2 regions of the Streptomyces sp. NPDC056948 genome follow, and region 2 is predicted to be linked to the other one. Evidence: riboswitches for the same ligand, from Rfam matches in the RefSeq annotation. Region 2 holds a riboswitch; the other holds the start of a gene.

Region 1 (9,983 bases), on a different contig from region 2:
ACCGCCGGCGGCGGCAAGCACTGCTGGACCCACGAGGAGTTCACGGCCCTGCCGTACACCACCGTCGTGGCCGATCTGCACTGCGTCACGAAGTTCAGCATGCTGGGCGCCGAGTGGGGCGGGGTTCCCGCGCGCACCATCCTCGACATCGCTCCGCCCGCGGACGACGTCACCCATGTGATGGTGTGGGCCGAGTACGGATTCAGCTCCAACCTCCGGCTGTCCGACTTCGCCTCCGAGCAAGCCCTGTTCGCCACCCACAAGGACGGCGAACTCCTCACCGCCGAGCACGGCTTCCCGCTGCGCCTGATCGTGCCCCACCTGTACGCCTGGAAGGGCCCCAAGTGGGTGCGCGGCGTGGAGTACATGACCGCCGACCGGCGCGGCTTCTGGGAGGAGCGCGGCTACCACAACCTCGGCGACCCGTGGCAGGAGCAGCGCTACTCGTACCAGGAGGAGCCCGGGGACGGCCCCGACCTCTGATCGGAAGCTGTCAGCAGTCGCGCAGCTTCTTCAGCCGCTCCACGTCCGCCGCGTGCCCCTCCTTGCCGCCCGGCGTCTCGATGATCAGCGGCACGCCCTCGGTCGCGGGGTGCGTCATCAGGGCCCGGAACGGGTCCTCGCCGATGTGGCCCACACCGATGTTCTCGTGCCGGTCCTTGTGCGCCCCGACCACGTCCTTGGAGTCGTTGGCGTGGATCAGCTTCAGCCGGCCCTCGCCGACCGTGTCCACCAGCAGGTCCAGCGTCTGGTGCATGCCGCTCGGGCCGGTCAGGTCGTGCCCCGCGGCGAAGATGTGGCAGGTGTCCAGGCACACGCCGAGCATCGGGTGGGCGTCCAGCGCCTCGAAGTACGGGCCGAAGTCCCAGGTCCGCGAGCACAGCGAGGCGCCCTGGCCGGCCGTCGACTCCAGCAGCAGATACGGGTCGTCGTCGTGGGTCAGCTCCTCCAGCAGCGGCAGCAGACGCTCCCGCACCTGCTTCAGCGCCACGGACCGCTCCCGGCCGCCGGTCGCGCTGCCGGTGTGCACGACCACGCCCAGCGCCCCGATCTCCCGCCCGCGGCGCAGCGAGTGCCGCAGCGACTCCACCGACCGCTCCGCCGTCGCCTCGGTGTGCGAGCCGAAGTTGATCAGATAGGGGGCGTGGACGTACGCCGGGATCGACTCGGCCTCGCATGCCGCGCGGAACGCCTCGTCCTGCTGGGGATTCCCGGCCGGTGTGGCCCAGCCGCGCGGGTTGGCGACGAAGACCTGGACGGTCTCCGCCTTCAGATCACGGGCGTACGACAGACCGACGGAGTGCAGCCCACCGGCCACGGGGACGTGGCCGCCCACCGGGTTGCGGGAGGGGCCGGAGAGCTGATTGTTCACCCGTTCAGGGTGTCATGCGGCCGGCCCTGCCCCGTCCACGGGCTCCCCGCCCGCGCTCGTCACCTGATCTTGATGGTGATCGTCGAACCCTTGGGCGCGGTCTGGCCGCCCTCGACGGACTGCCCCTTGACCTCGTCGCCGAACAGTCCGAGCAGACCGCGGTCCTCGTCGACCTGGAACCCGGCGCTCTCCAGTGCCTGCGTGGCGTCGTCGACGCTGTCGCCGACCACGTCCGGGACCTCGATCATCTCGGGGCCCTTGGACAGCGTCAGCGTCACCGTGTCGCCCTCGGCCGCCCGGCCGCCGGCGTTCGGGGTCTGCTTGACGACCTGGCCCTTGTCGAACTCGGAGGAGTTGACCCGCTCGGTCGCGACCTTCACCTTGAGCCCGGCGTCCTGCAGCTGCGCCCGGGCGTCGGCTTCGTCCGCGCCGGAGACGTCGGGGATGTCGATGGGGCTGCCCTTGCTGACGACCAGCGCGACACCCGTGCCCGCGCGCACCTTCGTGCCGTCGGCGGGCCGCGCGGAGATCACCGAGCCCCTCGGCACGTCCTCGCTGAACTCCCGGGTGACCATGCCCGGCTCCAGCCCGTCCTCCTTGAGCTGAGCCCGCGCCTTGGCCAGCTTCTGGCCCTCCAGGGCGGGCACGCGCACCGTCTCGGGGCCGTCCGACACGGTGATGCTCACCGAGTCGTTGCCACGGATACGCGCCCCGGACTTCGGGTCGGAGCTGATGATCTGGCCCCGCTCCACGGTGTCGCTGTAGGCGTGCTCGACCTTGCCGAGATCCAGCCCGGCGTCCTCCAGCCGGCTCTCGGCCTCGGTCTGCGTCTTCGCCAGCAGTGGCGGGACCTCGGTGAACTGGCCCGAGTTGATGTACCAGATGCCGCCGCCCAGGCCCAGCACGAGCAGAACGGCGACGACGATCGCCAGCGGGCCGCGCCGGGACCCCGAGCGGCGCCGGGACGGCGGGGGCGGCGGGGACTCGAAACGGCTGGTGCGGTTGAGCGCCGCCTCGGAGGGCTCGTCGTCCTCGTTGACCGGCAGGGGGCGCAGCGTGGCCAGCGCGCGCGGGATCACACTCGTACGGTCGTCGGCGCCGTCGTGCTGCGAGGTGAGCGCCTGCGGCGGCACCACGTCCAACTGCTCCGCGCTCAGCCCGGCGCGCCCGTCGCGGACCTGCGCGAGCAGCGCCACCGCGTCGTACGGGCGGATGTCAGGGGTGCGGGCGGTCGCCGAGGCCACCATCTCGTCCAGGTCGTAGGCCAGACCGGGCACGGCGGCCGACGGCGGCGGGACGTCCTCGTGCAGGTGCTTGTACAGGATCACGGCCGGGGAGTCCGCGTCGTGCGGCTTGTCGCCGGTCAGCATCTCGTACAGCATCACCCCGCACGCGTACACGTCGACACGGGGGTCCGCGGTGCCGTTCTCTATCTGCTCGGGCGCGAGGTACGCGACCGTGCCGAGCACGGTCCCTGTGGTGTTCGTCACCGTGTCCACGGCACGGACGAGTCCGAAGTCGGCGACCTTCACCCGGCCGTCGTCCCCTATCAGGACGTTCTCCGGCTTCATGTCCCGGTGCACGAATCCGGCGCGGTGGGCGGCGCCCAGCGCGGCCAGGACCGGCTCCAGGATGTCCAGGGCGGCGCGCGGCTGCAGGGCCCCGCGCTCGCGCAGCACGTCCCGCAGGGTGCAGCCCGCGACGTACTCCATGGCGAGATAGACGTACGAGCCGTCGGTGCCCTGGTCGAAGACCTGCACCACGTTCGGATGGGCCAGCCGGGCGACGGACTTCGCCTCGCGGATGAACCGCTCGACGAACGAGCTGTCGACCGCGAGCGAGGGGTGCATCACCTTGAGCGCGAGAACGCGGTCCAGCCGGGTGTCCACAGCCCGGTAGACCGTCGCCATCCCGCCGACGGCGATACGCGCGTCGATGCGGTACCGGCCGTCGAGCACCTGCCCGACCAAGGGGTCCTGAAGGGTCGTGTCCACGGAGGCGAGTGTACGAGCCACGACCGACAGCCCGCCGCCCCGTCCGGATTCGGGCCGGTACTGCGACTGACCTGTGACGTGTACGCCGGCGCCTACTGGAAAGCGGGGCGCTCCGGATCAAGCGCGGCCCTTCCCTCCGTCGGAGACGACGCCTCGGCGAAATGCCGCCGCGGAATGCGCCCGGCCCGGTACGCCAGCCGCCCCGCCTCCACGGCATGCCGCATCGCGTCGGCCATCAGGACCGGCTCCTGCGCCCGTGTCACCGCCGAGGCGAGCATCACACCCGCGCAGCCCAGCTCCATCGCCAGCGCCGCGTCGGACGCCGTACCCGCGCCGGCGTCCAGGATCACCGGCACGCGCGCGTGCTCGACGATCAGCTCGAAGTTGTGCGGGTTGCGGATGCCGAGCCCGGAGCCGATCGGCGAGCCGAGGGGCATGATCGCCGCGCAGCCGGCGTCCTCCAGCTTGCGCGCCAGCACGGGGTCGTCATTGGTGTACGGCAGCACGGTGAACCCGTCGTCGACCAGCGTCTCGGCCGCCTCCAGCGTCTCGATCGGATCCGGCAGCAGCGTGCGCTCGTCGGCGATGACCTCCAGCTTGACCAGGTCGGTGCCGAGGGCCTCGCGCGCGAGACGGGCTGTGAGGACGGCCTCTCCGGCGGTGAAACAGCCCGCCGTGTTGGGCAGCACCCGGATGCCGAGCCGGTCCAGGACGGACAGTACGGAACCGTGCACCGAGGGGTTCACCCGGCGCATCGCGACCGTCGTCAGCTCCGTCCCGGACGCGACCAGCGAACGCTCCAGCACCTCGAGGCTGGGCGCCCCGCCCGTGCCCATGATCAGGCGGGACGTGAAGGACGTACCACCGAGGACAAACGGATCGTCGGCCATGGTCAGCCTCCTTGGACGGCGGTGAGTACTTCCACGCGGTCTCCCTCGGCGAGGGACGTGGACGGCCACTGTGCGCGCGGGACGACGGTTTCGTTGAGGGCGGCGGCCACTCCGGAGGGCGAGGCGGTGAGCGACCTCACGACGGTGTCGAGAGCCGTTCCGGGCCGGACGTCCCGGGTCTCCCCGTTGACGGAGATGTTCATACGGGCTGCTCCGTGAGTGCGGTCGCGGTACTGAAGCGCTTCGGGGTGAAGGGGCGGGCCTCCTCGGGGAGTTCGCCCGCCGTCAGGGCGTGCGCCATGGCGTCGCCGGTCACCGGCGTGAGCAGGACACCGTTGCGGTAGTGCCCGGTGGCCAGCAGCAGTCCCTCGAGACCGGTCGGGCCGAGCAGCGGCGCGTTGTCGGGGGAGCCGGGCCGCAGTCCGGCCCGGGTCTCCGTGAACGGCAGCTCGGTGACGCCCGGGACCAGCTCGTGCGCGTCGCGCAGCAGCTCGTACACGCCGCCCGCGGTCACGGTGGTGTCCCAGCCCAGCTCCTCGCTGGTCGCCCCGATGACCAGCTCGCCGCTCTCGCGCGGCACCAGGTAGACATGGCTGCCGCGCACGACCGCGCGCACGGTCCGGCTCAGGAAGGGCCCGTGCCGCCCCGGCATGGTCAGCCGTACGACCTGCCCCTTCACCGGTCGCACGGGAGGCAGCACATCCTTGGGGACGTCCGCGAGCCGCCCGCTGAGGCTGCCCCCGGCCAGCACCACCTGCCCGGCGTCCAGGACGGTCCCGTCGGCCGTGACGACGCCCGCGGCCCGGTCCCGTACGACGGTGAGCCGCTCCGCCCACACCCGGTGGAAGGCCACGCCCGCCCGCTCGCACGCCGTCACCAGCGCCCCGGACAGCCGCCGCGGGTCGATCTGGTGGTCGCCGTCGACCCGCAGCCCGCCGCGCACGCCCGGCGCGAGCATCGGCTCCAGGCGACGGCACTCCCGCCCCGACAGCCACTGCGACTCCAGGCCGGACTGCTGCTGCAGGGTGTGCAGTTCGCGCAGATGGGCCCGGTCGTCGGCGTCCAGAGCGACGGCGAGCGTGCCGCAGCGGCGGTAGCCGAGGTCGTGGCCCGTGAGGTCGGTGAGCTCGGCCGCGAAGTCCGGGTAGCGCCGGGCGGAGGCGAGGTTCAGACCGAGCAGGGTCTGCTCGCCGTAGTGCAGTTCCGTGACGGCGGCCAGCATGCCGGCCGCCACCTGGGCGGCCCCGCCGCCCGGCTCGGGGTCCACCACGGCCGTGGCGAGCCCGCGTTGCGCGGCCCGCCACGCGGTGACCAGGCCGATGATGCCGCCCCCGATGACGAGGACGTCTGACGTTGGCGTACGCGACATGGGCGTCCAGCCCCTCCCTTCGCCGGCATGACCCGGATCAGGTTCGTACGGTCGGAGGCCGCCAGCCTCCCTCTCAGCCCGGTGCGTCCGGGCTCCCGCGAGTGCTCTACGTTGGCCACCCTAGCCCGATGCCGTATGCCGCAGTAAGGGAGCCTCCGCGCATGGCCCGATCCCTCGACGGTCTTCTCCTCGCCCCGGTCGCCGACCAGGCGCCGGGCCAGGTGGGGACCCGCACCCGGTTCACGTACCACGAGAAGGACGGCGAGATCTGGGCCGAGTACACCGGCGGCGACGTCGTACGCGGCCACCTCGTGGGTACCCGGGAAGGTGACAGGCTGGACTTCCGGTACGTACAGCTCAAGCAGGACGGAACCACCTCCTCCGGGCACTGTGTGTCGACGGTCGTGGAGCTGACCGGCGGGCGGGTGCGGCTGGAGGAGACGTGGGAGTGGGAGTCGCAGCAGGGCAGCGGGACGAGCGTTGTGGAGCAGGTCACTGCGCATGAGCACTGACTGACAAAACGTCAGGTGTCTATGGTGATCAGGTGAGCGAGCAGACGCAGGAACCAGGTCCGTCCGCGCCGCGGCGCGTGGTCGTGGCGGGTGCGGGCATGGCCGGTGTGCAGACCGCGGTCGCTCTGCGGGAGCAGGGCTTCACCGGAGCCGTGATCCTCATCGGCGCCGAGCCCCACCAGCCGTACGACCGGCCCCCGTTGTCCAAGGCCGTCCTGCTCGGCAAGGCCGAGGGCTCCGCCTTCGACCTCGACTTCGAGGCCCTCGGCATCGAACTGCGACTCGGCTGCGAGGTGCTGGGCCTGCGCCCCGGCGATCACGAGCTGGACACCGAGGACGGGCCCGTGCCGTACGACGTCCTCGTCGTCGCGACCGGCGCCGAGCCGGTCCGGCTGCCCGGCGCGGAGGGCGTGCCGGGCGTGCATCTGCTGCGCACCCTGGACGACGCCGAGCGGCTGCGGCCGGTGCTGGCCCGCAAGCACGACATCGTGGTCGTCGGCGCGGGCTGGATCGGCGCGGAGTTCGCCACGGCCGCGCGCGAGGCGGGCTGCGCGGTGACCGTCGTGGAGGCCGCCGAACGGCCGCTCGCCGGGGCACTGCCCGCCGAGGTCGCGGCCCCGATGGCCGGCTGGTACGCCGACGCGGGAGCGGTGCTGCGCACGCACGCGCGCGTGGAGCGCGTCGAGCCCGGGGCGGTGCTGCTCGACGACGGCACGCGGCTGCCGGCGGGCGCGGTCGTGGTCGGCATCGGCGCCCGCCCCGCCACGGCGTGGCTGACCGGCTCCGGAGTGGAGCTGGGTTCCCAGGGCGAGATCGTGTGCGACCGGCACCTGTGTACGTCGGTGCCGGACGTGTACGCGGTCGGCGACTGCGCCTCCTTCCCCTCGGGGCGGTACGGCGAGCGCCTGCTGGTGCACCACTGGGACAACGCCCTCCAGGGGCCGCGCACGGTGGCCCTGAACATCGTCGGCCGGGCCTCGGGGGAGACCGCGGCGGTGTACGACCCGGTGCCGTACTTCTGGTCCGAGCAGTTCGGGCGGTTCGTGCAGTACGCCGGGCACCACGCCGGCGCCGACACGACCCTGTGGCGGGGCGACCCGGCCGGGCCCGCCTGGACGGTCTGCTGGCTCCGCGGCGACCGGCTGGTCGCGCTGCTGGCGGTGGGGCGCCCCCGGGACCTGGCGCAGGGGCGTCGCCTGATCGAGTCGGGCGCCGCCATGAATCCGGTGCTGCTGGAGGACCCGGCGAGGCCGCTGAAGGCGGCGACGGCGTAGCTGTCGGGGAGCGTGTTGTCCGTCCGGGTGGGCCGGGCTGACTTCCGACTGTCAGTGGCGGATGGCAGGCTGGTTCCGTGACCGAGATTGACGCAAAGATCGATGCTCTCGTCCCCGCCTGGCTCACCCTCCCCGACATCGCCGAACAGTTCGGTGTCGAGGTGACGCGTGTGCGGCAGCTGGTCAAGGACGGCCAGTTCATCGCCGTACGCCGAGGTGAGAACCGCGCGCTGCACGTCCCCGCCGCCTTCATCGACGGGGACAAGGTCGTCAAGGGCCTGTCCGGGACCTTGACGCTCCTGCGGGACGACGGCTTCACGGACGAGGAGATGCTGGAGTGGCTCTTCACCCCCGACCCGAGCCTGCCCGGCACCCCGGCGCAGGCACTGAGTGAGAATCGCGGCACGGAGGTGAAGCGCCGCGCCCAGGCGCTCGCGGTCTGACCCGACCTCGACGGACAACCGTCCGGTGCCGTGCGAGCGGGGCCGGACCTGAACCACTGCCCGGAGTGCGGGCCGAGGCCCGCGGGGCCACGGTCCCTGGGTGGCTCGCGCCCGCTACGGGGCGTGGGCCGCCGGGGCGGGCCCTGCGGGACCCCTGCCGGGGTCTTGGGCCGGGTCGGCCTCCGCCTCCGTCGGGGCTCGGCTGCTGCCCGGTCCGGGTGAGAGACTCGGGGCCTGCCCGGGGCTTGCCGTGGCCCCTTGCGGGCAGCGACCGACAGTGGGCCGCCGGCCGCCTGTCACCGGCAGAGTGGCCTCGCCGCCCTGCCGGCACCGGCACGGGGTGCTCCGGCGCCCTGGTCGCAGCCCGTACGCCACCGCCACCGGCACGGGTGTCCGCACCCGCCCGCCACCGACACCCAGGGGGACACGCATGCCCGCCACCACCGCCACCACCGCACGGGCTCAGCTCGCCGACGCCCGGGTCTACCTCTGCACCGACGCCCGCGAGCGGCAGGGCGATCTCGTGGAGTTCCTCGATGCCGTGCTGGCCGGTGGGGTCGACATCGTGCAGTTGCGGGACAAGGGCATGGAGGCGGGCGAGGAGCTGGAGCAGCTCGCCGTCTTCGCCGACGCCTGTGCCCGGCACGGCAAGCTGCTCGCGGTCAACGACCGCGCCGACGTCGCCCACGCCGCCGGCTCCGACGTGCTGCACCTCGGCCAGGGCGACCTGCCGGTCCCCGCGGCCCGCGCGATCCTCGGCGACGACGTCCTGATCGGCCGCTCCACACACGCCGAGTCCGAGGCCGCCGCGGCAGCCGCACAGGACGGCGTGGACTACTTCTGCACCGGCCCGTGCTGGCCCACCCCCACCAAGCCCGGCCGCCACGCCCCCGGCCTGGACCTCGTCCGGTACACCGCCGCCCTCGGCACCGACCGCCCCTGGTTCGCCATCGGCGGCATCGACCTCGGCAACCTCGACCGGATCCTGGAAGCGGGCGCCCGGCGCGTCGTCGTCGTACGGGCGATCACCGAGGCCGACGACCCGGGCGCGGCGGCGGCCGAGTTCGCGAAGAGGCTGCGGGAGAAGTAGTACGCCGGTTGGCCGGTTTGTCCAAGGGGTGGACAACAAGTACACAAATCGGGCAAATATCGATGCCCGGTTGGGGGACAGACCGCCCCTGGCTAACCTGCCGGTATGGCCCTCGGCACCGCATCCATCAGGTCGGACCACGCACGCACCGTCCGCGACATGCTCGCGACCGGCAAGACGACGTACTCGTTCGAGTTCTACGCGCCCAAGACTCCGAAGGGCGAGCGGAACCTGTGGAACGCGCTGCGCCGGGTCGAGGCGGTGGCGCCCGACTTCGTGTCCGTGACCTACGGCGCGGGCGGTTCCACCCGCGCGGGCACGGTCAAGGCGACCGAGGCGATCGCCTCCGACACCACCCTCACCCCGATCGCGCACCTCACGGCCGTCGACCATTCGGTCGCCGACCTGCGCAACATCATCGGCCAGTACGCCGATGCCGGGATCCGCAACATGCTCGCCCTGCGCGGCGACCCGCCCGGCGACCCGATGGGCGACTGGGTGCCGCACCCCCGCGGCCTCGCCTACGCCGCCGAACTGGTCGAGCTGATCAAGGCGTCCGGCGACTTCTGCGTGGGCGTCGCCGCCTTCCCCGCGATGCACCCGCGCTCCAGCGAGTGGGATGCCGACGTCCGCCACTTCGTGGACAAGTGCCGCGCGGGCGCGGACTACGCGATCACGCAGATGTTCTTCCAGCCGGAGGACTACCTGCGGCTGCGTGACCGGGTCGCGGCCGCCGGCTGCGACACCCCGATCATCCCCGAGATCATGCCGATCGCCAGTGTGAAGTCGCTGGCGCGGATCCCGTCCCTCACCAACGCCGCGTTCCCGGCCGCCCTGAAAGAGCGGATCCTCACAGCAAAAGACGATCCGGCGGCTGTACGCTCCATTGGTATCGAATTCGCCACGGAGTTCTGTGCGCGGCTGCTCGCCGAGGGAGTGCCCGGCTTGCACTTCATCACGCTCAACAACTCCACGGCGACCCTGGAAATCTACGAAAACCTGGGCCTGCACCACCCACCGCAGGCCTAGACCGTTCGCA
Region 2 (18,364 bases):
GCCCGGCAGTTGCAGAGCGAGATCGGGCGGCGACTCGGGTCGCTGGCGCTCTCTATCAGTATGTGAAAACTCACTCCTTGTGATCTGCTGTGTACGTTCAGCAAGATTCCACCAAGTGTCAGAGGTTCGTTCCCGGCCAGTCACGGCGAATGACGGGGTTAGCGATGCGCGAGTCCGTACAAGCAGAGGTCATGATGAGCTTTCTCGTGTCCGAGGAGCTCTCCTTCCGCATTCCGGTGGAGCTGCGCTATGAGACCAGTGATCCCTATGCCGTCCGGCTGACGTTCCACCTGCCCGGTGACGCCCCGGTGACGTGGGCTTTCGGCCGGGAGTTGCTGATCGACGGCGTCGGCAGGCCGTGCGGCGAGGGCGATGTGCGGGTCACTCCCGTCGAACCGGACACGCTGGGCGAGGTGCTGATCCGGCTTCAGGTGGGCAGCGACCAGGCGTTGTTCCGGTCCTCCACGGCACCGCTCGTCGCCTTCCTCGACCGCACCGACAAGCTGGTGCCGCTGGGCCAGGAGGGCTCGCTCGCCGACTTCGACGCCCACCTCGACGAGGCGCTGGACCGCATCCTGGCGGAACAGGGAGCCGGGTGAGACACCCGTCGGGCGGCATGGTGGAGTAACGCTTCACCGGATGCCGCCGAGCCGTGCGGGAACGCTTCGGCGTTGTGGCGCTGGGACGTCTGGCTCAGAGACGTCAGCGCTTGCGGCGCCGGCCCCTTCCCCCGCGTGCCGGGACCGCCGAGGCTTCCACGGCGCGCTCCTCTCCGGGCCGGTCGGCCGAGACCACGAGCGCGGCCAGAACGGTGGTGACCGGCACCGAGGCGACCAGGCCGATCGAACCGACCAGAGTGCGCACGATCTCCTCCGCGACCAGCTCGCTGTTGGCGACCGTCCCCACACCGCTCTGCGCGATGGAGAACAGCAGCAGCAGAGGCAGGGCGGCACCCGCGTAGGCGAGGACGAGCGTGTTGACGACCGAGGCGATGTGGTCGCGGCCGATCCGGATGCCCGCGCGGTAGAGCCCGCGCCAGCCCATCGACGGATTGGCCTCGTGCAGCTCCCAGACCGCCGAGGTCTGTGTGACCGTCACGTCGTCGAGCACACCGAGCGAACCGATGATGACGCCGGCGAGCAGCAGACCGCTCATGTCGATCGTCGGATAGAGGCCGTGGATCAGACCGGTGTTGTCGTCGGTGTTGCCGGTGAGCGCGGCCCAGTCGATGAACACCGAGCCGAGGATGCCGATCAGCAACAGGGAGATGAGGGTGCCCAGCACCGCCACGGAGGTCCGTGCGGACAGTCCGTGACACATGTACAGGGCGATGAGCATGATGGCGCTCGCGCCCACCACCGCCACGACCAGCGGGTTCGAGCCCTGCAGGATCGCGGGCAGGATGAAGAAGTTCAGCACCATGAAGCTGATGGCCAGTGCGATGAGGGCCATGACCCCCCGCAGCCGCCCGACGACCACGACGGCGAGCGCGAAGATGCCGGCCAGCAGGCCCATGGGCAGCCGGCGGTTGATGTCGGTGACCGAGTACTGCAGGTCCTTCGGCGCGGAGGGCTCGTAGGCGACCACGACCTTCTGGCCCTCGTGCAGCTGACGGGACTGGTCGGGCTGGATGATCTCGGTGAAGGTGCGGCCCTTGTCCTTGCCGCTGTCGACCCGGATCGTCGCCCGCTTGCAGGTGCCCTTCTCCTGCTGCGCGGCGGAGGAGCCCTCGGCGGTGGAGGTGTCGCCGGTCGGCGGGACCCCCGAGGCGCCGGCCTCCTTGCAGCTGATCTCCACGACCTTGGTGACCGAGGCCTGTTCGGTCTGCCGGTCGAAGCCGACGCCGGTGCGCTCGTGCGACGGGGCGCCGCCCGGCCACAGCACGACGAGACCGACCAGGACGGCCGCGCCGAACGGGATCAGGATCGCCGCGATGATCTTGCGCAGATGCATGGAGACGGGCGTGGCCGGACCGTGGCTGTGACTGTGCGAGTGCCCGTGTCCGCCACCTGGCGCGGAACCGGGGCCCTGTCCGTGGCCGTCACCTCCGCCGGTCCCGGAACCGTGCCCATGCCCATGTCCGTCTCCGGAACCCGGACCCTGCCCGTCGCCGGGACCGACTCCATGCCCACCGGCCGAGCCGCCACCCTGGCTGTTGCCCGGCCCGTATCCCCCGGCAGAGCCGGAACCATGCTCACCACCGGCCCCAGCCCCGGCCCCGGGCCCGAAACCTGCCCCCGGCCCATACCCGGCCCCGGGGACGAAATCGTGGCCGTCTCCCCGGCCGTTGCCGTTTCCGGCGCCGGATCCGCGAGGCGGCTCGGGCGGTGGGTAAGGGGGACGCTGCGTCGTGGTCACCGACCGATCATCGCAAGAACGAGGGGGGCCCTCTGTTCACCGCGCCAGAATTGCCGCTAGCGTGGGGGCACCTTTTGTACACGCGGGAGCTCGGAGCACCGGGCTGAGAGGGCGCTGACCTCCGTCCCAGCGATGTTTCACATGAAACATCACCGAAGTCGAGTGATGTTTCACACGGAACGTCGGCAGACGGAAACCGCTGCGTCGACCGCCGAACCTGTTACCGGGTAATGCCGGCGTAGGGAGTAGGTCTCATGACCGACAAGGACGCACGCACGCCTGCCTCCGTTCAGGACGCACAGTCCGAGGAGGCCGGGAAGTCCATCGGCTGGCACAAGGCGTACGTCGAGGGCACCCGCCCCGACCTGCGCGTGCCGGTTCGTCAGGTGCATCTCACCAATGGGCAGGCGGTCACGCTGTACGACACGTCGGGCCCGTACACCGATCCACTCGTCGACACCGACGTCCGCAGGGGCCTGCCGCCGCTGCGCGAGAACTGGATCATCTCCCGCGGCGACACCGAGGAGTACGCGGGCCGCCCCGTCCGTCCCGAGGACGACGGCATCAAGCACACCTCGCCCCGTGGCGGCCTCCGCAACCTCGACGCCGTCTTCCCCGGCCGCCCGCGCCAGCCGCGTCGCAGCCGGGACGGGAAGGCGGTCACGCAGCTCGCGTACGCCCGCCGCGGCGAGATCACGCCCGAGATGGAGTACGTGGCCATCCGGGAGAACGTCTCGCCCGAGGTGGTCCGCGACGAGATCGCCGCGGGCCGGGCCGTGCTGCCGGCCAACGTCAACCACCCGGAGATCGAGCCGATGATCATCGGCAAGAGGTTCCTGGTGAAGGTCAACGCCAACATCGGCAACTCGGCGGTGACGTCCTCCATCGAGGAGGAGGTCGAGAAGATGACCTGGGCGACCCGCTGGGGCGCCGACACGGTCATGGACCTCTCCACCGGCCGCAACATCCACACCACACGTGAGTGGGTGCTGCGCAACTCCCCCGTCCCCATCGGCACCGTGCCGCTCTACCAGGCCCTGGAGAAGGTCGACGGCCGGGCCGAGGATCTGACCTGGGAGGTCTACAAGGACACGGTCATCGAACAGGCCGAGCAGGGCGTGGACTACATGACGGTCCACGCGGGCGTGCGCCTGGCCTATGTGCCGCTGACGGCCAACCGCAAGACGGGCATCGTCTCCCGCGGCGGCTCGATCATGGCCGCCTGGTGCCTCGCGCACCACCAGGAGTCCTTCCTGTACGAGAACTTCGAGGAACTCTGCGAGATCCTCGCCGCGTACGACGTCACGTACTCGCTCGGCGACGGCCTGCGGCCCGGCTCGATCGCGGACGCCAACGACGAGGCACAGTTCGCGGAACTGCGCACGCTCGGGGAACTCAACCGGATCGCGAAGCGTTTCAACGTACAGACCATGATCGAAGGCCCGGGCCATGTCCCGATGCACAAGATCAAGGAGAACATCGACCTTCAGCAGGAGATCTGCGATGAAGCTCCGTTCTATACGCTCGGCCCGCTGACCACGGACGTCGCGCCGGCGTACGACCACATCACCTCCGGCATCGGTGCCGCGATGATCGCCTGGTGGGGCACGGCCATGCTGTGTTACGTCACGCCCAAGGAGCACTTGGGCCTGCCGAACCGTGACGACGTCAAGACCGGCGTCATCACCTACAAGATCGCCGCCCATGCGGCCGACATCGCCAAGGGACACCCCGGTGCCCAGGAATGGGACGACGCGCTGTCCGACGCCCGCTTCGAGTTCCGGTGGGAGGACCAGTTCAACCTGGCCCTCGACCCGGACACGGCACGGGAGTTCCACGACGAGACCCTGCCGGCGGAGCCCGCCAAGACGGCTCACTTCTGCTCGATGTGCGGTCCCAAGTTCTGCAGCATGAAGATCTCGCAGGACATCCGCCGTGAACACGGCGGCACACGGACCGAGATCGAGGAGGGCATGGCCCAGAAGTCGAAGGAGTTCGCGGCGAGCGGGAACCGGGTGTACCTGCCGATCGCTGACTGATCCGGCCGCGCACAGGCCGCGGGGGCCGAGGGCTGGGGACACATGGTCCCTGGCCCCTGGTCCCTGGCGGGCCCGGCTATTCCGGCTGGTGTTCCGGTCCTCCGTAGTCCGGGCTGGTGTAGTCCGGGCTGCTGTAGCTCGGCCGCGAGCCGCGGTGGCCTTCGTCCGGGCTGGTGAAACCCGGGCGGTCGTAGCCGAGGTGCGGGATGCGGCTGATCGGCGTGGACGAGGAGGTGTGGTGCAGCGCGGCGGCCGCGTCCGGGCTGACGAGTGCCTCTCGAAGGAAAGGCAGGATGCCCCGCTCCAGCAGGGCCTCGTGCCAGGCATCCCTGGCCAGGGCCACCTCCCCTTGCAGTTCGCCGTACGGACCGCCTTCGGCCGTCGGCTTGTTGCGCAGGGCGGTGAGCAGCAGTCCCACCGCGGCGACGAGGATCGCTACCGCGGTCACGGCGCCGAACACCCAGCCCGTGGTGAGCATGGTCCGGGCGAACGCCTGCTCGGGGTCGAGCATCTGCAGGATGTAGCCGACGAGCAGGAAGATCGCGGCTGCGGTTCCGGCCAGGACGGGTGCGAGGACGGCGACGATGGCGACGGCGCCCGCGCCGGCGGTCTCGGCGACCTCTCCCATGGCGGCGGCCAGCCCCGCCGGGCCCGTGCCCGGCTCGGAAGAGCCGGACTCGCGCACGGCCGGGGGGTTGGACGACGCCGGCTGGCGCAGTTCCTCACGGACCTTGACGTAGTGCTGGTATTCGGTCGACGCGGCCGCCGTGATGAGTGCGGTGGCGTTCAGCGCCATGGTGCGCAGTTGTTCCGAGTTCAGCCGCTGTCCGACAGCGGTCAGTTCCGGACGGTGTGGTGCGGAGCGCAGCACCTCATCGAGGATCCGCTCGTATTCCTGGCGGTCCTCGCTCAGCAGGTGCTGCGGAACGCTGTTCATGTGCATCCCCCGATGCTCCGTAGGGCTTGGGGCTCGGCATGCTGACGAGCCGTCGGGCAGAAACGGAGGGGAGCCTGCTACGGATAAGCCGATGGTAGAGCCGTGGAGGTAGGCGGTGACAGGGGGTTTACCGAAATTGGCCCTTCACCCGTCCGGTCCTGTGACGGGAAACGCCTGCCCGGTGAACGTTCACGTACCCAACGGCAGTTGCTGGACCAGCAGCTTTCCGGCCATGGTCACGCCGCCGTCCATCGCGATGGCGAGTCCGTCGGCATAGACGTGCGGTCCCTCGATCACCGGGTCGCTGCTGTCCTCGTCCTCCTCGGAGCCGACCTCGCCGAGCAGATACGGAATCGGGCTGTGCCCGTGAACGATGCGGGTGCCCCCGTACGTATCGAGCAGGGAGCGCACGGCGTCCGCGCCGCCCTCGTCCCGGAAGGAGAACCGCTTGGTGAACTTGCGGAACAGGTCCCAGACCTCGTCCGCGTCATTGCGCGTGATCGTCTCGCGGACGGTGTCGTTGACCTCTTCGATCGAGCGGCCGTAGTCGAGGTAGGCGGTGGTGTCGGAGTGGACGAGCAGATGGCCGTCGACCTCCTCGACGGCGTCGAGACGGGCCATCCACTGCAGGTGGTGGTCCTGGAGGCGGTCCATGTCGGTCTTCTGTCCGCCGTTGAGCAGCCAGGCCGCCTGGAAGGTGGCGGTGCCCGCGCCGGAGTTGACGGGGGTGTCGCCGAACCGCTTGGCGCCGAGCAGCAGCAGCTCGTGGTTGCCCATGAGCGCCTTGCAGTAGCCGCCGGCCGCCGCGGCCTCGGCGGAGAGCCGCATCACCAGGTCGATGACGCCGATGCCGTCCGGTCCGCGGTCGGTGAAGTCGCCGAGGAACCACAGCCGGGCGGTGCCCGCGCACCAGTTGCCGTCGGCGTCGAGGAGGCCCTTCTCCTGCAGAGCGGCCACCAGCTGGTCGAGATAGCCGTGCACGTCGCCCACGACGTACAGCGGGCCCTGTCCGGTGTTCGGGGGCGGGGCCGCGGCGGTTTCGGGGTCGACGGTCACCTGGACAGTGTCACCCCGGTTGACCACGGGAAGGTCGCGCTGGGTCGGCGTGTATCCCTCGGGATACGTCTCCTCGGGCGGCGGAGCGACCTCGCCGGGGCTCGCGCTCTGGACGTACGGACCGGTCTCGTGGACGTACGCGGGCACCCGGAAGTCGCGCAACGTAGCCGTGCGCTCCACCTCGGGTCCCTGACCGGCCCCCTGAGTCATCGACCCCTCCACCATCAAGCCGCATCTGCACCGCATCGGACTGCCTGGTCGTAGCGGCCCGCCGGTGTCGTGGGCCCATCATAGGAATGCGGATCGCGCCATGTGATGACCCAGGGGTGGTGAATCAGAGCAAGAGTCCAGTTCACCGCGGCTTTCGCCCCGATTGGGCCGGGCTTTGACCACCGTGTGACCGTCCTCGCTCTCCTTCTCTTCGCGAGAACGATCCCTTCTCTCCGGGGGACCGGCCCTGTTTCTCCCCAGCGACGAGACTTTCCCCTGACCCGGTTCCGAGGTACCGGACCCGGGGGTTCCCGGGTACCGGACCTACGCCCCCTCGGGGGATCGCGGCGGGCTGACCGTCGTGCGCGGCGGGCGTCGCTGGGACGACGTGCGCACGATCAGCTCCGTCGGTATCACCTGCTCCACCGGGCGGTCGGATTCCACTCCCTCGATGGCGTCGATGAGGAGCTGCACCACCGCCGTGCCGATGCGGCGCGGCTTCAGGGAGAGCGTGGTGATGGGGGGCTCGGTGTTGGCGTACACGGTGGACTCGCTGCAGCAGACCAGCAGCAGGTCGTCCGGTACGCGCAGGCCGTAGCGGCGGGCGGCGGCGAGCAGGTCGGTGCCGTTCGGGTCGAACAGCCCGTAGACCGCGTCCGGCCGGTCGGGGCGGGCGAGGAGCCGGTCGGCGGCGACGGCGCCCGCGCACGGATCGTGCGCCGGATAGGCCTCGTACACCGGATCCTGGCCGACGCGCTCGCACCAGCGCAGGTACGCGGTGGTCGACAGGTGGGTGTACGTGTCCGTCGTCGTGCCGGTCAGCAGGCCGATGCGGCGGGCGCCGGCGTCGGCCAGGTGGTCGAGGATGCCGAGGACGGCGGCCTCGTGGTCGTTGTCGACCCAGGCCGTGACCGGCAGGGAGCCGGCCGGGCGGCCGTCGGAGACGACCGGCAGACCCTGCCGGACGAGTTCGCTGACGACCGGGTCCTGGTCGGAGGGATCGATGACGACTGTGCCGTCCAGGGCGACGTTCGACCACACATCGTGGCGGGAGGTCGCGGGCAGGATGACGAGGGCGTAGCCGCGGGCGAGCGCGGCGGAGGTGGCGGCCCGCGCCATCTCGGCGAAGTACGCGAATTCGGTGAAGGTGAAAGGTTCATCCCCGTACGTCGTCACGGTCAGGCCGATGAGTCCCGACTTGCCGGTACGGAGTGTCCGGGCGGCGGCCGAGGGCCGGTAGCCCAGCCGGTCGGCCACCTCGCGGACATGGCGCCGGGTGGCGTCCGGAAGCCGGCCCTTGCCGTTGAGGGCGTCGGAGACGGTCGTGATGGAGACTCCGGCGGCGGCGGCCACGTCTCTGATACCCGCCCGACTCGGCCGACTGCCTCGACGTGAGGTTTCCGCGCGGCTCACCTGGTGCTTCCCTGCTGCTGTCATGGCGAGCCGATAGTAGGGCTCATGAGGTGGGGTAGTGCGGACGCATATGCACACGTTGACAGGCACGTTTCTGCATGATCATTTAACCTCAATTACTTTGGAAACCAAGGGAGTTAAGCGCTCCCATGCCAGTACGTGACTTGTCGGCCCGCACGAGCCTGCCAAGTGGGTGAGGTTGCGAAGAGGTCTCAACTCACCTGCACGGGGGATGCGCGCCACGGCGTGCACCACCGGCGCGTAGATATATGTGCGGCGCGCCCCCGGATTCATACGCCTTCGTGCGGCGATGCCCCTGATGCCGGAGGGACGTGGGAAGCCGGCGTTCACCGCTTGGCCGTGGGTGTACGCAGCGGCGCTGAATCCTCATAAGGTGAGGAGTATTGGATGTCGGCGGCGGTCATGGGCCGCCGGTCTTCGCGAGGAGGACTGCGGTGAGCGAGACGAGCCCCAAGCTGCGCGGCGAGCTGGAGGGAATCCCCACCTACAAGCCGGGCAAGCCCGCCGCGGCAGGCGGGCCGGTGGCCTACAAGCTGTCCTCCAACGAGAACCCGTACCCGCCGCTGCCGGGCGTGATGGAGACCGTGACAGCGGCGGCCGGCAACTTCAACCGCTACCCGGACATGGCCTGTACGGGGCTGATGAACGAGCTGTCCGAGCGGTTCGGCGTGCCCCTCTCCCACCTGGCCACCGGCACCGGGTCGGTCGGAGTCGCCCAGCAGCTCATCCAGGCCACCTCCGGCCCCGGTGACGAGGTGATCTACGCCTGGCGGTCCTTCGAGGCGTACCCGATCATCACGCAGATCAGCGGCGCCCGGTCGGTCCAGGTGCCGCTGACCTCCGGTGATGTGCACGATCTCGACGCGATGGCCGACGCGATCACCGACCGGACCCGGCTGATCTTCGTCTGCAACCCCAACAACCCGACCGGCACGGTCGTGCGGCGGGCGGAGCTGGAGCGCTTCCTCGACCGGGTGCCGGGAGACGTACTGGTGGTGCTCGACGAGGCCTACCGCGAGTTCATCCGCGACCCCGAGGTGCCGGACGGTGTCGAGCTCTACCGCGACCGGCCCAATGTCTGCGTCCTGCGGACCTTCTCCAAGGCGTACGGCCTGGCCGGACTGCGCGTCGGGTTCGCCATCGCGCACGAGCCGGTGGCGTTGGCGCTGCGCAAGACGGCGGTGCCGTTCGGCGTGAGCCAGCTCGCGCAGGAGGCGGCGATCGCCTCGATGCGTGCCGAGGACGAACTGTTCGGTCGGGTCGGCTCGCTGGTGTGTGAGCGCACGCGCGTGGTCGACGGGCTGCGCGCCCAGGGCTGGACGGTGCCCGAGACCCAGGCCAACTTCGTGTGGCTGCGGCTGGGGGAGCGCACGGTCGCGTTCGCGCAGGCGTGTGAGCAGGCGGGCGTGGTGGTCCGGCCGTTCCCGGGTGAGGGTGTGCGGGTCACGGTCGGGGAAACCGAGGCGAACGACATCTTCCTGAAGGTGACGGAAGGGTTTCGCAAGGAGCTGTAGTGCTCCGCGAGCCAGGCCCTAGGTCAGGTCAGGCCAGGTCAGGCGTCCACGAGTTCAACGCGGACGGGGTCGCCGCCCCGCACGGTCGCGAGCAGGCCGGGGTCGCCGTCGATGCGGCCCAGGACATTGCACGGGCTGGCGAGGCGGCACTCCTCGCCCTGTGAGATCGGCGTGGGCCCGTAGGGGAGGGCGAGGGCGTCGCCGTCGGTCCAGAAGGCGACTGTGCCCGGCTCCATGACCTGTCGGGCGTCTGTTTCACGTGAAACAGACACTCCTGTGTCGAAGTAGACCTCCGCGCCCCAGGTGCGGGCGGTGGAGACAAGGGGCAGTGCCTGGGCGAGGGCCTGGGTGGTCGGGGTGTCGTCAAGGGTCGCGGTGAGGTGCCCCGCGGGCCAGGAGATCCGTATCTGTAGTGGTGTCTGCATGCCACAGATTCAACAATATGTTGAAGTTAACGCCTAGGGGTTGGCCCTGAGGTTGACCGGGACAGGGGCCCCCTTTGGGGCTCGAAAGTCCGTGCTGCATAATGGCTTGTGAATGTGAACGCTTTCACAAGCGTAGTGTAAGGAGCGGCGACGTGGACCTGGCTTTGGCGCCGGAGACCCTGGCGCGATGGCAGTTCGGCATCACCACCGTCTACCACTTTCTGTTCGTCCCCCTGACGATCTCGCTGGCCGCCCTCACGGCCGGACTGCAGACCGCCTGGGTGCGGACGGAGAAGGAGAAGTACCTCCGGGCGACGAAGTTCTGGGGCAAGCTCTTCCTGATCAACATCGCGATGGGCGTGGTCACCGGCATCGTGCAGGAGTTCCAGTTCGGCATGAACTGGTCCGACTACTCACGCTTCGTCGGTGACGTCTTCGGTGCGCCACTCGCCTTCGAGGCGCTGATCGCCTTCTTCTTCGAGTCCACCTTCATCGGCCTGTGGATCTTCGGCTGGGACAAGCTGCCCAAGAAGATCCACCTCGCCTGCATCTGGATGGTCTCGATCGGCACGATCCTGTCGGCGTACTTCATCCTCGCGGCCAACTCCTGGATGCAGCACCCGGTCGGTTACCGGATCAACGAGGCGAAGGGGCGCGCCGAGCTCACCGACTTCTGGCTGGTGCTGACCCAGAACACCACGCTCGCCCAGGTCTTCCACACGCTCACCGCGGCCTTCCTGACCGGCGGCGCCTTCATGGTTGGCATCGCCGCCTTCCACCTGGTCCGCAAGAGGCACGTCCCCGTGATGAAGACCTCGCTGCGGCTGGGCCTGGTCACCGTCGTCATCGGCGGCATGCTCACCGCGATCAGCGGCGATGTCCTCGGCAAGATCATGTACGAGCAGCAGCCGATGAAGATGGCGGCGGCCGAGGCACTCTGGGACGGCGAGAAGCCCGCGCCCTTCTCGATCTTCGCCGTCGGTGACGTCGACAAGGGGCACAACAAGGTCGCCATCGAGATCCCCGGCCTGCTGTCCTTCCTCGCCAAGGACGACTTCACCTCGTACGTCCCCGGCATCAACGACGTCAACAAGGCCGAGCAGGAGAAGTACGGCCCCGGCGACTACCGGCCCAACATCCCGGTCGCCTACTGGGGCTTCCGCTGGATGATCGGCTTCGGTATGACGTCGTTCGCCATCGGCCTGGCCGGACTGTGGCTGACCCGGAAGAAGTTCCTGCTGCCACAGCACTTGAGGGTGGGCGAGGACGAGGTGCCGCATCTCGTGCTCCTGCCGAAGAAGGCGCTCGGCCCGACCCTCACCAAGTGGTACTGGCGCATGGCGATCCTCACCCTGGGCTTCCCGCTGATCGCCAGCTCCTGGGGCTGGATCTTCACCGAGATGGGCCGCCAGCCGTGGGTCGTCTACGGCCTGTTCCAGACGCGTGACGCGGTCTCCCCCGGTGTCTCCCAGGCCGAGGTCATCACCTCGATGGTCGTCTTCACCACGCTGTACGCGATCCTCGCCGTCATCGAGGTCAAGCTGCTGGTCAAGTACGTGAAGGCGGGCCCGCCCGAGCTCACCGAGGCCGACCTCAACCCGCCCACGAAGATCGGCGGCGACTCCCGTGACGCCGACAAGCCGATGGCCTTCTCGTACTAGGCCGAGGGAGCTGCACAGTCATGGAACTGCACGACGTCTGGTTCGTCCTGATCGCCGTCCTGTGGACCGGCTACTTCTTCCTGGAGGGCTTCGACTTCGGGGTCGGAGTGCTCACGAAGCTGCTCGCCCGCAACCGGCCCGAGAAGCGGGTGCTGATCAACACCATCGGACCCGTCTGGGACGGCAACGAGGTCTGGCTGCTCTCGGCGGGCGGTGCCACCTTCGCCGCCTTCCCCGAGTGGTACGCGACGCTCTTCTCCGGCTTCTACCTGCCCCTGCTGCTCATCCTGGTCTGCCTGATCGTCCGGGGTGTGGCTTTCGAGTACCGCGTCAAGCGGCCCGAGGAGAACTGGCAGCGCAACTGGGAGACGGCGATCTTCTGGACCTCGCTGCTCCCCGCGTTCCTGTGGGGTGTGGCCTTCGGCAACATCGTGCGGGGCGTGAAGATCGACCAGGACTTCAACTACGCCGGAGGCGTCCTGGATCTGCTCAACCCGTACGCGCTGCTCGGCGGTCTGGTCACGCTGGCGCTGTTCACCTTCCACGGGACGGTGTTCGTCGGCCTCAAGACCGTCGGGGAGATCCGGGAGCGGGCACGGAAGCTGGCGCTGCGCGTCGGGCTGGTCACCGCCCTGCTGGCCCTCGCCTTCCTGCTGTGGACGCAGGCAGACCGCGGTGACGGGGCGTCGCTCGTCGCGGTGGTCGTGGCCGTCGCGTCTCTCCTCGTGGCGCTGGTCGCGGCACGGGCCGGGCGTGAGGGCTGGGCGTTCGCCCTGTCGGGGCTCACCATCGTGGCCACGGTCGCGATGCTCTTCCTGACGCTGTTCCCGAACGTCATGCCGTCGACGCTGAACCCGGACTGGAGCCTGACGGTCACCAACGCCTCGTCCAGCCCGTACACGCTGAAGATCATGACCTGGTGTGCCGGGATCGCCACCCCGATCGTCCTGCTCTACCAGGGCTGGACGTACTGGGTGTTCCGCAAGCGGATCGGTACGCAGCACATCGCCGAGACCGCGCACTGAGGTGTGTTTCACGTGAAACCAATCGATCCGCGTCTGCTCCGGTACGCCCGTGCCACCCGGGTCTTCCTGGTGGCGGTCGTCGCCCTGGGTGCCGTCGGGGCGGGGTTGGTCATCGCGCAGGCGATGCTCATCGCCGAGGTGGTGGTCGGCGCCTTCCAGCACCGCATGGCTGTGGCAGAACTCGGCACTCCCCTGCTGCGGTTGGCCGCCGTCGCGGCCGGCCGGGCGCTGGTCGGCTGGCTGACGGAGCTGGCCGCCCACCGGGCGAGCGCTGCGGTGAAGTCCGAGCTGCGGGGGCGGCTGCTGGAGCGTTCCGTGCGGTTGGGGCCCGGGTGGCTGAGCGGGCAGCGGACCGGTTCGCTGGTCGCCCTGGCCACCCGGGGAGTCGACGCCCTCGACGACTACTTCTCGCGGTATCTGCCGCAGTTGGGTCTCGCGGTGGTCGTGCCGGTGGCGGTGCTGGCGCGGATCGTCACCGAGGACTGGGTCTCCGCGGCCATCATCGTGGGCACGCTGCCGCTCATCCCGGTCTTCATGGTCCTGATCGGCTGGGCCACCCAGTCCCGGATGGACCGTCAGTGGCGGCTGCTGTCCCGGCTGTCCGGGCACTTCCTGGACGTCGTCGCCGGGCTGCCGACGCTGAAGGTCTTCGGCCGTGCCAAGGCGCAGGCCGAGTCGATCCGGCGGATCACCGGCGAGTACCGGCTGGCGACCATGCGGACGCTGCGGATCGCCTTCATCTCCTCCTTCGCGCTGGAGCTGCTCGCGACGATCTCCGTGGCGCTGGTTGCCGTGACGATCGGCATGCGGCTGGTGCACGGCGAGATGGACCTGTACATCGGCCTGGTCATCCTGATCCTGGCCCCGGAGGCGTATCTGCCGTTGCGGCAGGTCGGGGCGCAGTACCACGCGGCGGCGGAGGGCCTCGCCGCGGCCGAGGAGATCTTCGAGGTCCTGGAGACGCCAGTGCCGGCGTCCGGGGTCGAGGCCGTGCCCGCGGGTGCGCTGGCGTTCGAGGGCGTGACGGTCCGCTACCCGGGGCGCTCGGCGGACGCCGTGGCGGACGTGTCCTTCACGGTCGAGCCCGGGGAGACGGTCGCGCTCGTCGGGCCGAGCGGGGCCGGAAAGTCGACGCTGCTCAGTGTGCTGCTGGGCTTCGTGCGGCCGGCCGAGGGGCGTGTGCGGGCCGGGAGAGTCGACCTGGCCGATGCCGACCTGGAGCAGTGGCGCTCCCGGATCGCGTGGGTGCCGCAGCGGCCGCATCTGTATGCCGGGACGATCGCCGAGAACGTACGGCTTGCACGGCCCGACGCGGATGACGATGCCGTACGGCGGGCGCTGCGGGACGCCGGGGCACTGGAGTTCGTGGACGCCCTGCCGGAGGGCGCGGAGACCGAGCTCGGCGAGGACGGGGCAGGGCTGTCCGCCGGGCAGCGGCAGCGGCTCGCGCTGGCCCGGGCGTTTCTCGCGGACCGGCCCGTGCTGCTGCTCGACGAGCCGACGGCCGCCCTGGACGGGGCCACCGAGGCCGAGGTCGTGGCCGCGGTACGGCGGCTGGCGGCCGGGCGGACGGTGCTGCTGGTCGTGCACCGGCCGGCGTTGCTGGGGGTGGCGGACCGGGTGGTGCGCCTGGTCGAGCCCGAGACGACCGCTGCGCCGGTCGCGCCGGCCTCGGCCCACAAGCCGGGTTCCGTCGAGGGCGAGCTGGCCGCCCCGGTCGATCCGACCGAGCCCGATGGGGAATCCCCTTCGGGCGGTGTCCTCACACGCGTTCGCGCCATGTCCGGCGCCCGGCGTGGGCGGCTGGGACTCGCGCTGCTGCTCGGCAGTCTCGCGCTCGGGAGTGCCGTGGGGCTCATGGCCACCTCCGGGTGGCTGATCTCGCGGGCCTCGCAGCAGCCGCCCGTGCTCTATCTGATGATGGCCGTGACGGCGACGCGGGCCTTCGGGATCGGGCGGGCCGTGTTCCGGTACGCCGAGCGGCTGGTCTCGCACGACGCCGTGCTGCGGATGCTGGCGGACACCAGGGTCGCGGTGTTCCGCAGGCTGGAGCGGCTGGCGCCTGCCGGGCTGCGCCGGGCCCGCCGGGGTGATCTGCTCTCCCGCCTCGTCGCGGACGTGGACGCGCTGCAGGACTACTGGCTGCGGTGGCTGCTGCCGGCAGGGGCGGCCGTCGTCGTGTCGGCCGCGTCCGTGGGCTTCACGGCGTGGCTGCTGCCCGAGGCCGGAGCCGTGCTCGCGGCCGGGCTGCTGGCGGCGGGCGTGGGTGTGCCGCTGATCACCGGTGCCGTGGCGCGGCGGGCCGAGCACCGGCTGGCCCCCGCTCGCGGCGTACTGGCGACGCGGGTGGCCGATCTGCTCACCGGCACCGCGGAGCTGACCGTCGCCGGTGCCCTGCCCGCGCGGACCGCCCGGGCACGCGAGGCCGACGGGACGCTCACCCGGATCGCCTCGCGCGCCGCCACCGCCACGGCGCTCGGCGACGGGCTCACCGCTCTGATCTCCGGCCTGACCGTCACGGCCGCCGCCCTGGTCGGCGCTCAGGCGGTCGCGGCCGGGCGGCTGGACGGCGTGACCATGGCCGTTGTCGTCCTCACCCCGCTGGCCGCCTTCGAGGCCGTGCTCGGGCTGCCGCTCGCCGTGCAGTACCGGCAGCGGGTGCGCCGGAGCGCCGAGCGGGTGTACGAGGTGCTGGACGCCCCGGAGCCCGTGGGGGAGCCGGAGCGGCCCCGGCAGGCGCCCGCGTCGCCGTTCCCGGTCGCCGTCAAGGGGCTGACCGCGCGGTACGAGGGGCAGGACCGGGACGCGCTCGCCGGGCTCGACCTGACCCTCGAGGAGGGCCGCCGGGTCGCCGTGGTCGGACCGTCCGGCTCCGGCAAGACGACGCTGGCGCAGCTGCTGCTGCGGTTCCTGGACGCGCGGGCGGGTGCCTACACGCTGGCGGGCGTGGACGCGTACGCGCTGCACAGTGACGACGTACGGAAGCTCGTCGGGCTGTGCGCGCAGGACGCGCACCTCTTCGACAGCTCGCTGCGCGAGAACCTGCTGCTCGCCAAGAAGGACGCCACCGAGGACGAGCTGCGTGCCGCGCTCGGCCGGGCCCGGCTGCTGGACTGGGCCGGCGGCCTGCCCGACGGGCTCGACACGCTCGTCGGCGAGCACGGGGCGAGGCTGTCCGGAGGGCAGCGGCAGCGGCTGGCGCTGGCCCGCGCGCTGCTCGCCGACTTCCCCGTCCTGGTGCTCGACGAGCCCGCCGAGCACCTCGACCTGCCGACCGCCGACGCGCTCACCGCCGATCTGCTGGCCGCCACCGAGGGCCGTACGACCCTGCTCATCACCCACCGGCTGGCGGGTCTGGAGGCGGTCGACGAGGTGCTCGTGCTGGATCAGGGACGGGTGGTGCAGCGCGGGTCGTATCCGGAGCTGGTGGCGGTGGACGGGCCGTTGCGGGAGATGGCGGAGCGGGAGGCGGCGTCGGAGGAGCTGGCGGGAGCGCGGTAGCGGCCTGAAGCACCCCACCGGGTCGGGTCCGCACTGATCCATTCGGAGCAGCCGGTCCCCCAGCCGTACGACGTGAACAGGACCGGGCCCGCAGGGCTGGGCGAGGATCGCTGACATGCGCTCATATCGCCGCTATCGCCTGCTGGTTCCGGTCCTGCTGTGCGCGTTGGCGGCCCTCGCGGCCCGGCCGACGGCGGCGGACAAGGAGCCCGGGAGCGGCGGGGACACGGGCATCAGCGCCGAGGTGGCGCGGTTGTACGAGGACGCCGCGGTGGCGACGCAGCAGTACGAGGCCGGTCGCAAGGTGGCCGATGAGCAACGGGCCAAGGCGCTGCGGGCGGAGGCTCTCCTGGACACTCAGCGGCGGCACATCGCGGGCCTGAACGAGGACCTGGGCCGGATCGCCCGCGCGCAGTACCGGGGCAGTGGTGGTCTGCCGGTGGCCGCGCAGATGATCCTCGCCGACAGTCCCGACGATCTGATGCGAGGTCAGCACGCCTTCTCGCAGACGAATCTCGCCGTGAACAACGCGATCTCCAAGAGCCGCCGGGCCGAGGCGCGGCTCACCGCGGACGAGGCCAAGGCCGCGGCCGAGTGGCAGGTGCTGGAGAAGCGGAACGTCCAACTGGCCGGCCTGAAGGCGGGCATCGAGCAGAAGCTCGAAGAGGCCCGTTCGCAGCTCCAGGGGCAGGCGGACGCCTCGGTCGCCGCCGGGGCGTGCCGTGGGGCCGTCCGGCTCGACCAGCCGGAGACGGGGTTCACGAGTGCGTGGGTCGCGCCCGTGGAGACGTACGAGCTGTCCGCGTCCTACGGCAGCGGCGGGGCGCGGTGGTCGAGCCGGCACACCGGGCAGGACTTCGCGGTGCCGATCGGCACACCGGTGCGGTCCGTGGGGACGGGCCGGGTGGTGAGGGTGTCCTGCGGCGGCCCCTTCGGCATCGAGATCGTGCTCAAGCACGCGGGCGGCTACTACACGCAGTACGCCCATCTCGCTTCCGTCGCGGTCGACCAGGGGGAGCACGTCAGTCCCGGCCAGTGGATCGGCCAGTCGGGCACCACGGGCAACTCCACCGGACCGCACCTGCACTTCGAGACCCGAGTGACGCCGGAGATGGGCTCGGCGGTGAACCCGGTGTCATGGCTGGAGGCGCGCGGGGTGTCGCTCTGACGGAGCGGCTCGCCCGCTTCTGAGAAAGTGGGCGACACCTTGAAGGAGCGGGCGACACCTACACCCGCTCGGCCACCAACTGCTCGATCACGACCGCGACCCCGTCCTCGTTGTTCGCGACCGTCCGTCCCGAGGCCGCGGCGATCACGTCCGGGTGGGCGTTGCCCATCGCGTACGACCGGCCGGCCCAGGTCAGCATCTCGACGTCGTTCGGCATGTCACCGAAGGCGACGACCTCCTCGTGCGAGATGCCGCGCTCGGCGCAGCACAGGGCGAGCGTGCTGGCCTTGGACACCCCGGGACCGCTGATCTCGAGCAGGGAGCTGGGGCTGGAGCGGGTCACATTGGCGCGGTCGCCGATCGCGAGCCGGGCCAGGGTCAGGAAGGCGTCGGGGTCGATCTCCGGGTGGTAGGCCAGGATCTTCAGCACCGGCTCCGCGGCCGCCCGGTGGTCCGGGCCCAGCAGTTCCTCCGCCGGGCCGAGGCAGTCGGGGATCTCCATGTGCAGCTTCGGGTACGCCGGTTCCTGGTAGAAGCCGTAGGTCTGCTCCACCGCGTACACCGTGCCCGGTGCCGCGTCGCGCAGCAGCCGTACGGCGTCCAGCGCGTTCTCCCGCTCCAGCTCCCGTACCTTCACGAACTTGTGGGTGCCGGGGCCGCCGTGCAGGTCGACCACGGCGGCGCCGTTGCCGCAGATCGCCAGTCCGTGGCCGTGCACGTGGTCGCTGACGACGTCCATCCAGCGGGCCGGGCGGCCGGTGACGAAGAAGACCTCGATGCCCGCCTCCTCGGCGGCGGCGAGCGCGGCCACCGTGCGGGGGGACACCGACTTGTCGTCGCGCAGCAGGGTGCCGTCGAGGTCGGTGGCGATCAGCCGCGGCGGGAGGGTCTCGGCCGCGGTATCGGGCTGTCGGGTCGCTGAGGTCACCGGGTCATTGTCCCGCAGATGCCCGCACGGGCGTGCGGGGCTCCGCACAGGTGAGTGGATGCCGCTCTCACCTGGGCTTTCCCGAGAAATCCGCCCTCAGAGGGCCTC

The links. A riboswitch is a leader RNA that binds a small molecule or an ion and turns the genes downstream of it on or off. The one in region 2 is predicted to bind thiamine pyrophosphate.
Region 1: linked by a shared signal. The riboswitch ahead of thiO (glycine oxidase ThiO) and the one ahead of thiC (phosphomethylpyrimidine synthase ThiC) in region 2 are both predicted to bind thiamine pyrophosphate.

Annotation. Positions count from the first base shown of each region.
Region 1 is NZ_JBHUQX010000311.1:423-10,405, reverse strand. Features, by position in the region: gene ACFTZL_RS31720 (sulfite oxidase-like oxidoreductase) at 1-483, shown strand, start outside; gene ACFTZL_RS31715 (deoxyribonuclease IV) at 494-1,372, opposite strand; gene pknB (Stk1 family PASTA domain-containing Ser/Thr kinase) at 1,432-3,366, opposite strand; gene ACFTZL_RS31705 (thiazole synthase) at 3,459-4,256, opposite strand; gene thiS (sulfur carrier protein ThiS) at 4,259-4,459, opposite strand; gene thiO (glycine oxidase ThiO) at 4,456-5,625, opposite strand; TPP riboswitch at 5,623-5,734, opposite strand; gene ACFTZL_RS31690 (hypothetical protein) at 5,787-6,137, shown strand; gene ACFTZL_RS31685 (NAD(P)/FAD-dependent oxidoreductase) at 6,170-7,411, shown strand; gene ACFTZL_RS31680 (Rv2175c family DNA-binding protein) at 7,489-7,854, shown strand; gene thiE (thiamine phosphate synthase) at 8,285-8,944, shown strand; gene metF (methylenetetrahydrofolate reductase [NAD(P)H]) at 9,050-9,973, shown strand.
Region 2 is NZ_JBHUQX010000014.1:11,454-29,817, forward strand. Features, by position in the region: gene ACFTZL_RS03430 (IclR family transcriptional regulator) at 1-66, shown strand, start outside; gene ACFTZL_RS03435 (SsgA family sporulation/cell division regulator) at 165-599, shown strand; gene ACFTZL_RS03440 (YibE/F family protein) at 703-2,358, opposite strand; TPP riboswitch at 2,431-2,620, shown strand; gene thiC (phosphomethylpyrimidine synthase ThiC) at 2,613-4,397, shown strand; gene ACFTZL_RS03450 (hypothetical protein) at 4,474-5,340, opposite strand; gene ACFTZL_RS03455 (metallophosphoesterase family protein) at 5,524-6,615, opposite strand; gene ACFTZL_RS03460 (LacI family DNA-binding transcriptional regulator) at 6,925-8,037, opposite strand; gene hisC (histidinol-phosphate transaminase) at 8,469-9,548, shown strand; gene ACFTZL_RS03470 (cyclophilin-like fold protein) at 9,587-9,973, opposite strand; gene ACFTZL_RS03475 (cytochrome ubiquinol oxidase subunit I) at 10,126-11,634, shown strand; gene cydB (cytochrome d ubiquinol oxidase subunit II) at 11,655-12,659, shown strand; gene cydD (thiol reductant ABC exporter subunit CydD) at 12,672-16,160, shown strand; gene ACFTZL_RS03490 (peptidoglycan DD-metalloendopeptidase family protein) at 16,276-17,328, shown strand; gene ACFTZL_RS03495 (Cof-type HAD-IIB family hydrolase) at 17,387-18,274, opposite strand; gene ACFTZL_RS03500 (LLM class flavin-dependent oxidoreductase) at 18,363-18,364, opposite strand, start outside.